One region of the Thalassotalea aquiviva genome, then DNA from elsewhere that is predicted to be linked to it. Evidence: predicted binding sites of a transcription regulator. Region 1 holds the regulator's gene; each other region holds the start of a gene.

What was found. The regulator sigma-54, encoded in region 1, starts transcription at its own class of promoters, with help from an activator protein. The targets are predictions, from matches to a motif close to GTTGGCACGNNNNTNGNNT.
Region 2: a site for sigma-54 is predicted at 1,343-1,361, ahead of glnA (glutamate--ammonia ligase). Genes of this name have one in related genera too.
Region 3: a site for sigma-54 is predicted at 2,050-2,068, ahead of ACAY00_RS03080 (DUF4097 family beta strand repeat-containing protein). Genes of this name have one in related genera too.

The regions. Positions count from the first base shown of each region.
Region 1 covers NZ_CP166961.1:533,695-536,985, reverse strand. The annotation lists gene lptB (LPS export ABC transporter ATP-binding protein) at 1-556, shown strand, start outside; gene ACAY00_RS02320 (RNA polymerase factor sigma-54) at 633-2,126, shown strand; gene hpf (ribosome hibernation promoting factor) at 2,150-2,437, shown strand; gene ptsN (PTS IIA-like nitrogen regulatory protein PtsN) at 2,440-2,889, shown strand; gene rapZ (RNase adapter RapZ) at 2,899-3,291, shown strand, end outside.
Region 2 covers NZ_CP166961.1:2,762,603-2,765,893, reverse strand. The annotation lists gene glnA (glutamate--ammonia ligase) at 1-1,279, opposite strand, end outside; gene typA (translational GTPase TypA) at 1,724-3,291, shown strand, end outside.
Region 3 covers NZ_CP166961.1:696,060-699,350, reverse strand. The annotation lists gene ACAY00_RS03085 (DEAD/DEAH box helicase) at 1-418, opposite strand, end outside; gene ACAY00_RS03080 (DUF4097 family beta strand repeat-containing protein) at 1,260-2,015, opposite strand; gene ACAY00_RS03075 (hypothetical protein) at 2,252-2,425, opposite strand; gene ACAY00_RS03070 (AAA family ATPase) at 2,437-3,291, opposite strand, start outside.

The sequences.
Region 1 (3,291 bases):
AGGTAGAGTTAGCCTAAATGGTGATGATTTAACCTTATTACCCATGCATGAGCGAGCTCGCAAGGGCTTAGGTTATTTGCCGCAAGAAGCATCGATATTTCGTAAACTCACCGTTGCCGATAACATTATGGCTATTTTGCAAACACGCAAAGATTTAAACGCAGATCAACGACAAGAAAAGCTGGAAGCTTTGGTCGAAGAATTTAATATTGCCCACATCATAGATAATACCGGTCAAAGTTTATCTGGTGGTGAACGGCGCCGGGTCGAAATCGCTAGAGCATTGGCGGCCGATCCACAATTTATCTTACTTGATGAACCTTTTGCAGGTGTTGATCCGATTTCGGTTGGCGATATTAAAAAAATAATTTTACATCTTAAAAATCGTGGTATCGGGGTATTAATTACCGATCATAATGTGCGTGAAACTCTTGACGTATGTGAGCATGCTTACATCGTTAGCCATGGCGAACTTATCGCTGAAGGGGATGCACAGCAAGTGTTAAATAACCAGCAAGTACGTGATGTATACCTTGGTGAGAAATTCACGCTATAGTTATATAACAAACCGATAAAAAATGTATCAGAAACGTCAGGTTTAGCCTGAGTAAAATGGAAGTATTTCAAACATAATGAGACCTAGTCTTCAGCTCCGAATGGGGCAGCATTTAACGATGACACCTCAACTGCAACAAGCGATAAAGTTGTTGCAGCTCTCCACGTTGGATTTACAACAAGAAATCCAAGAAGCCCTTGATAGCAATCCTTTACTTGAAGTCGATGAAACACAACCAATGGACAGCAACGGTGGTGATGAGTTTGACAAAAAAGTCAGCGAAGAAACAGCGCACGCTAACAGCGACAGTCACGATGATGCCAATATCAACTCCGACGAAGTCAGTACATCAGAACAACTCAGTTCAGATGAAATCCCCCAAGATCTTAACGTCGATACAACGTGGGAAGAAAGTTTCAGCGCTGGGGTATCAAACACCGGACTAAAGTCGTCTTCAGATGATGAATACACCTATCAAGGCGAAACAACCGAGTCAATTAGAGATCACTTACTTTGGCAGATGGAGTTAACACCATTTTCAGACACTGACCGCACCATCGCGGTGGCGATTATTGATGCCATTGATGACAGTGGTTATTTGACCATCACAACCGAAGATGTGTTGGCAAGCCTTGGCGATGACGAGGTTGAACTTGACGAAGTTGAAGCGGTATTAAAACGCATTAACATGTTCGACCCGATTGGCGTGGGCGCTCAATCAATCAGTGATTGCTTAATTATTCAGTTAAATCAGTTTGACTCCAATACCCCATATTTAAAAGAAGCCAAACAAATCATTAAAGATCATATTGAGCTTTTGGGTAATCGTGATTATCGCCAATTAATGCGCAAGACTCGCCTTAAAGAACCACAACTGAAAGAGGTTATGCTGTTAATTCATAGCCTTAACCCTCGACCAGGTGATGTTATTGTCGCCAATGATGAGCAATACATTGTACCCGATGTAAGTGTGTTTAAGAAAAATGGCCGCTGGGTTGTTGAACTTAACCCAGATACCGCACCAAGGCTTGGGATAAATCAGCAATATGCTTCTTTGACTAAATCGAGAAACACCGATGAAAGCCAATTTGTGCGTTCCCATTTGCAAGAAGCTAAGTGGTTTATTAAATCCCTTGAAAGTCGAAATGATACCTTATTAAAAGTGTCAAATTGCATTGTTCAACGCCAACAAGCGTTCTTTGAACATGGCCCTGAAGCAATGCGTCCGATGGTTTTAAATGATATTGCTGAAGCAGTAGAAATGCACGAATCAACAATATCTCGAGTCACCACTCATAAGTACATGCACACCCCAAGAGGTATTTTTGAATTAAAATATTTCTTTTCAAGTCATGTCAGTACAGAAAACGGTGGTGAATGCTCTTCAACCGCGATACGAGCCTTGATTAAAAAGCTCGTCGACGCTGAGATCCCAAGCAAGCCATTAAGCGACAGTAAAATGGCGCAGTTACTTGCCGATCAAGGCATTAATGTTGCACGCAGAACGATAGCTAAATATCGAGAATCTTTGGCTATTCCACCTTCTAACCAACGTAAAAGCTTATTGTAGCTTTGAATAAAAGGAAAACGCTTATGCAAATTAATCTATCTGGGCATCATGTAGACGTCACCGACTCTATGCGCAACTATGTTGAGTCTAAGTTTGAAAAATTAGAGCGGCATTTTGATCATATTAATAATGTTCAAGTGTTTTTAAAGGTTGAGAAGTTAGAGCAAATTGCCGAAGCAACTTTACATGTTAACGGTGGCGAAATATTTGGCTCATCATCCGATCAAGATATGTATGCTGCTATTGATGCACTTATTGATAAATTGGACAGACAGGTTTTAAAATACAAAGCCAAACTTACCAAACATTAATTATGAATTTAACAGAATTACTCACTCCAGACTGCACCGTGTGTGCAGTCCCTGGCACCAGCAAAAAGACCGTCCTAGAACACATCAGCAAACTGGCCAGCCAAAAAATAAGAACAAGCAGTGAAAAAGAGTTACTCAATACGTTATTAAATCGTGAAAAGCTTAGTAGTACAGGCATTGGTAACGGCATTGCCATTCCTCACGGGCGTTTAGATAACGCCGACAAAGTCGTGGCCATTTTATTAACAACGGCAAAACCGGTAGAGTTTGATGCTATTGATGATAAACCGGTCGACATTTTTGTTGCGCTATTTGTTCCAAGCCAGCAATGTGAGCGTCACCTTGAAACGCTTGCCAGCATTGCCAAACGTTTTAGTGAAAAAGAATTTTGTCGCAAGATACGTCGTTGCCAAACGTCGGATCAACTCTATCAAACCCTTATCGCTTGTTAGCAGAGCATTATGAAACTTATCATTGTCAGTGGCCGTTCAGGGTCAGGTAAATCCGTTGCATTACGCGTATTAGAAGATTTAGGCTATTACTGTGTTGACAACATTCCAGTTAATTTATTACCCGCTTTAACCCACACCGTCATCAACGATTATGAAAACGTTGCCGTATCTTTGGATGTTCGTAACTTACCAAGTAATCCTGAAGACGCCAAAGAAATCATAGACTACTTACCTAAGACGGTTGAGTTAAGCATTTTATATCTTGATGCCGATGATCAAGAGCTGATCAGACGCTTTAGTGAAACCCGTCGTTTGCACCCGCTTATTCGCAAGAATATGGCGCTTGATCAAGCCATTGAAACCGAAAAGAAGCTATTAGAGCCCGTCTCAAGCCGAGCCAGC
Region 2 (3,291 bases), 1.1 Mb from region 1:
AGTCGTTATCCGCTGCAAGTGCATCAAGAGCTTCTTCTAGTGATGAAGCAACTTGAGGAATTGCCAACGCTTCTTCTGCAGGAAGGTCGTATAAATCTTTATCCATAGCATCGCCAGGGTGGATCTTGTTTTTGATACCGTCAAGACCTGCCATCATTAGAGCAGAGAATGCTAAGTATGGGTTTGCTGTTGGATCAGGGAAACGTACTTCGATACGAGCTGCTTTTGGTGAAGGTACTACTGGGATACGAATAGAGGCAGAACGGTTACGAGCTGAGTAAGCTAACATAACTGGTGCTTCGAAACCTGGCACAAGACGCTTGTATGAGTTAGTTGAAGCATTGGTGAATGCGTTCAACGCTTTAGCGTGCTTGATGATACCACCGATGTAGTAAAGAGCTGTTTCAGAAAGACCGCCGTAAAGGTCACCAGAGAATAGGTTAACACCGTCTTTGCTTAGAGATTGGTGAACGTGCATACCAGTACCGTTGTCGCCTACAAGTGGCTTAGGCATAAATGTGGCTGTTTTGCCGTATGCATGAGCTACGTTGTGAACAACGTACTTGTAAATTTGAACTTCATCAGCTTTGTTAACCATGGTGTTGAAACGACAAGCGATTTCGTTTTGACCCGCAGTTGCAACTTCGTGGTGATGCGCTTCAACAACTAAGCCCATTTCTTCCATTACTAGACACATTGCAGAACGTAAATCTTGAGAAGAATCTACTGGAGCAACTGGGAAGTAACCGCCTTTAACACCTGGACGGTGACCGTGGTTACCTTCTTCGTAGCTCGTACCTGAGTTCCATTTAGCTTCTTTGTCGTCGATTTTGTAGAAAGAACCACTCATATCTGTGTGGAATTTAACATCATCAAATACGAAGAACTCTGGCTCTGGACCAATAAGCACAGTGTCAGCGATACCTGTAGAACGTAAGTATTCTTCAGCGCGCTTAGCTACAGAGCGAGGGTCACGGCTGTAACCTTGCATAGTAGAAGGCTCTAGAATGTCACAACGTAAGTTAAGAGTTACTTCTTCAGTAAATGGGTCTAAAACAGCCGTTGCTGGATCAGGCATTAATACCATGTCTGATTCGTTAATGCCTTTCCAACCAGAAATTGAAGAACCATCAAACATTTTACCGTTTTCAAAAAAGTCTTCATCAACTTGGTGATGAGGAATTGAAACGTGTTGTTCTTTACCTTTTGAATCGGTAAAACGTAAATCAACAAACTTAACGTCGTTATCTTGGATTAAATCTAAAACTGCTTGTGACATGAAGGTCTCCGAAATATCTGCAGGTTATTATTAAAATGTATAATTTTTTTCTTATTGGCTCTTAAGCTAAAACCATGCCAACTTTGTAAGTGTTGAATAATATGGATTTTTTTTGTTGCACCCAACATGTTTTGCACTATTTCGGTGCTTAGGTGTTTTTTGTTGGTGCAACCTGGTTGAGTGAACCCATATTAAGCCAAAGTTAGTGCATAGGATTATTAACTATTTTGCTGTTGGCATCCAGTTTACTATGTCTATTGTTAAATATCTGCCATGATTTAACGACTTTCGCAAAATTATAAACAGACCCGTCATGACATCGACGAGGGATAGTTCGAACAACAAATATTTCGGTTTATTTGTTCGAATTAGTTTATAATACGCGCGATCAAAATTTTATACTCAATTTTACAGCTCTATTAGGGGCTGAGAAGGGCTAGAAACGTGTTAGATAAATTACGTAACATCGCTATCATTGCGCATGTTGACCACGGTAAAACAACTCTTGTAGACAAACTATTACAACAATCAGGTACGTTAGATGCTCGCACTGACATCGATGATCGTGTAATGGATTCTAACGATATTGAAAAAGAACGTGGAATTACCATCCTGGCAAAGAATACTGCCATCAACTGGAATGACTACCGAGTAAACATCGTAGACACCCCAGGTCACGCCGATTTTGGTGGTGAAGTTGAGCGTGTTATGTCAATGGTTGACAGTGTACTTCTTATTGTTGATGCACAAGAAGGTCCAATGCCGCAAACGCGTTTCGTGACCAAAAAAGCTTTTGCTCAAGGCTTAAAACCAATTGTTGTTATCAATAAAATCGACAAGCCAGGTGCTCGCCCTGAGTGGGTTATGGATCAGGTTTTCGACTTATTCGACAACTTAGGTGCAACCGACGATCAATTGGATTTCCAAGTTGTTTATGCCTCTGCTATTAACGGTTGGGCGTCATTAGATGCAGAAACCGAAGGTAGCGACATGACGCCATTGTTTGAAACCATCATTGAGCAAGTACCATCACCAGATGCAGATGTTGACGGCTCATTTCAAATGCAGGTGTCTCAATTAGATTACAGCTCATACCTTGGTGTTATCGGTGTTGGCCGTATTACACGTGGTCAAGTTAAGCCTAATCAGCAAGTAACCGTTGAAGCGGCAAATGGTAAAATCCATAACGCCAAAGTTGGTAAAGTATTTGGTTACCTTGGTTTAGAGCGTCATGAAGTTGAAGAAGCACAAGCGGGTGACATCATTGCGATCACAGGTCTTGGCGAGCTAAAAATTTCAGACACCATTTGTTGTCCAAACGAAGTAGAAGCATTACCACCGCTTTCTGTAGACGAACCAACTATTAACATGACTTTCCAAGTGAACACGTCGCCGTTTGCAGGTCAAGAAGGTAAGTATGTTACTTCGCGTAACATCAAAGAACGTCTTGATAAAGAATTGGTTCACAACGTGGCACTTCGTGTTGAGCAATTAGACGATCCTGATAAATTTAAAGTTTCAGGTCGTGGTGAATTGCATTTAGGTATCTTAATTGAAAACATGCGTCGTGAAGGTTACGAATTAGCGGTTTCTCGCCCTGAAGTAATTATGCGCGAAGTCGATGGTCAGTTAGAAGAACCATACGAAACTGTCACCATTGATGTTGAAGAAGAACATCAAGGTGCGATCATGGAAAAGATGGGTCTTCGCAAAGCTGAATTAACCGATATGGCACCTGACGGTAAAGGTCGAATTCGTATGGACTTTATTATGCCAAGCCGTGGCTTAATTGGTTTCCAAACAGAATTCATGACTTTAACTTCTGGTTCTGGTCTAATTTACCACACATTCTTACAGTATGGTCCACACAAAGGTGGCGAAATTGGTCAACGTATCAATGGTGTAATGATTGCCAATGCAACGGGTAAAGCATTAACCAACGCTTTATTTAACCTACAAGATCGTGGTCGTTTAATGATTGGTCATGGTGTTGAAGTATACGAAGGTATGGT
Region 3 (3,291 bases), 160 kb from region 1:
TAAGTCGACCAGGAGTACCAACAATAACTTGAGCACCACGCTCTAATTGAGATAATTGAGGTCCGTAAGATTGACCACCGTAAAGCGTTGCTACGCGCAGGCCACGGATGTTTTTAGCAAACGCTTCCAAAGCTTCGGCAACCTGCATCGCTAATTCACGAGTTGGTGCAAGCACCATCATTTGTGGTTTACGGATGCTAGGATCAATTAAGGCAAGTGCCGGTAAACCAAATGCTGCGGTTTTACCTGTACCTGTTTGTGCTTCACCCAAAACATGTTGACCATTTAATAATGGTTTAATGGTTTGTGCCTGAATTGGCGTAGGATGGGTAAAACCCATTTCAGTTACTGCAGATAATAAAAATTCAGGCAAGCCTAAAGCTTCAAAGCCAGGCATGGCGATGTTTGTATCAGTCATAAAATTGTCTTCTAATAAGGCAGAAAAATACCCAACAAGGATCTGTCGATGGTATAAACACTGCGAAAAATATCGAGTCAACCACCGGAAGACTTATGGCGCGATCAAATACTGTTTTTGATCATGAGCTAAGCGAATGTTAGCTAGGCAAGTCAGTTGGCGGATGTAAACCCACGTATATATATTGGTCCGTTCACGAATCACGCTAATCCAAGATTAAGCCACAATATCTGTTCGTGAAATATGCAATATAGCATTAATTTCTGTCGGCATAATCGTAAAGCCGTACAAAAAGTCTGCGCATCATACCCGTTTGTAAAATTAATGCAAGCAACTGTCTGTAAAATTACGTAAACAAGATGTAATTTTAATCACTTTTTAGCCTTAATATCATTAACTTATCTATTTTGGAGTAAATTTACAAAAATTTTTTAAAACCGCTAAAACATCCCGATTTGGTTATTAAAGCAATTAAGGTATATTCGTTACTTTGAGAAAATAAGAATATAAAACAAACGAATATGGGGGCATAGGGGGGGCACAGGGGGCGTTTTGGCATTAAAAAATGCTCTGCTTAAACAGCAGAGCAAGAGGAGTATTATCATAAATAAACAATAACACCCTTATAACGTAAGAAAAATGTTAATGGATCAATGCAATCGAATATATTTTCACCTAAATGAATTTATATCTATGCTTCTTTTCTTGCCTATTATCGGTTATCAAAGCGATAAAAAAGCTCTGCAGGATATTCTGCAGAGCCAATAGGTAAACAATAAAAATGAGTGCAAAAGCGTGCATAAATTAGCCAGAGCGTTGGCCTTTTTATGCATCTTAAGGATTAGCTGTCGATATTAAACTCTCCTTTAACACCTTCAACTTTTAACCTTCCAGAGCCGCTATTGGTAATATTAAGACCACCAACATCAAAGACATCGATGTCTCCTGAACCATCTTCAATGGTTACCTGACCACCAACATGCTTAATCGTTAATTCACCCGAACCGTCATTAACCGTGACAGCACCTAAAACATCCACAATAGAGATAGCACCAGAACCATCAGTAACATCCAAATCGCCACTAACCTGAGAAATGGTAATGGCGCCTGAGCCATCTTCAACAATTAAATCAGCATCAAGGTTGTTAATTTCAATATTGCCAGAGCCATCGTCAATCTCAACAAAGTTAGCCATATTATGGATATAAATAGAACCTGAACCATCATCAATTGCAAGTGATAACTCTTTAGGCAGACGAATGAATAAATCAATACTGGGCGAATCGCCATGCCAAAAACCACTGCTTGAATGATGCTTAGCGACAAGTACGGCTTGCTCTTTCGACTTGCTTAGACTCAATTGGTAATTACGCTCTTTGGTGGTATAAACTTTTGCGGTGACTTGAATTTCATCCACTTCGGCACTTTCAATATGAATATCACCACTGCCTTGTTCTATCTCTAAAGATTGAATTTCGCTTGTTGCTAGAGCTAAGCGTTGCTCTAGCTGAACATCGGCTTTTTGCGCGCTAATGTGCACAACACAGCCAGACAACATAAAACCAGAAAGAGCGCATAAAGTTATTTGTTTAAACATAAATTTCCCTGTAAGTATGTATAAAAACCTATATATACAAAGTTCGCGCCAAAAACACCAAAGCATTGATATTAAAGGAATTAAAAACAAAACCCCGTAATGAAGTAAAATTTACTTAGTACGATACACAACTTTTTGGTCAAAATATAAAAACAGACCGGCGTTGCTCTTCGCTTATTTAATCATTTTGCATTTTGGTTGATTTCAAGAAGGCAAATTAGCTCCCCGCCAGACGGTTACAACATGGCTTTTATTAACGCACTGATCAGCACCACAAAAACCAAGACAATAATCACTTTGCTGTATTTTTGCTGCTCTTTCACGGCAAGTGGTTTTCCGTATTTTTCGCCGACAACAACCATCACCATCACCCCTAAAAATACCAGTATCAATATCCAAAACAAGGTCATATTAACGTCCTCTAATCACCCTCTGAACCATTAATCATTTCAGATAAATACAACAACTTATCTAAAGCTTGACCATGAATAGAGCGTCTTGAATAAGTGCCATCTCGCTTCATTTCACCCGCCGGCTGGTCAAATAAAACTTCCAACGCTTGATCGATGTTTTCTACCGCGTAAATAGTAAAATCTCCCTGCTCAACCGCGTTAATCACCTCAGGAGCGAGCATCAAATTAAGTTTGTTGGTTTTTGGGATAATAACCCCTTGCTCCCCCGTTAAGCCCTTATCTTTACAAAGACGGTAAAAACCCTCAATTTTTTCATTTACCCCACCAATCGATTGCACTTCACCATGTTGGTTTATCGAACCGGTCATTGCAATTGACTGCTTAATCGGTAATCGGGTAATGGAAGAAATTAACGCACATAATTCGGCCATAGACGCACTGTCGCCATCAATATGGCCATATGATTGCTCTATCGCTATGTTGGCAGAAATCGATAAGGGAAAACTTTGACCATATTTATGACCTAGGTAACCAATTAACAACAACACCCCTTTCGAGTGAATTGATTTGCCGAGCTCAGCTTCTCGTTCAATGTCGGTAACTCCTTGAGCCCCAGCATATACGGTGGCCGAGACTCTGGCTGGGGTACCAAAAACACTGTCACCGATTTCTAATACGGTTAAACCATTGACGCGACCAACCTCTTCACCTTGCGTTGAAATTAACACCTGCTTTTCTTTTATTTCTTGTAACCAAGTTTCGCTAAGACGCCCAGTTCGTCTATCTTTGGCCGCCAGCGCCGCTTCAACATGCTGTGCTTCTATATCACCAAGGCTGCCGTCCTTTTGCCAGAGAAAATGCGC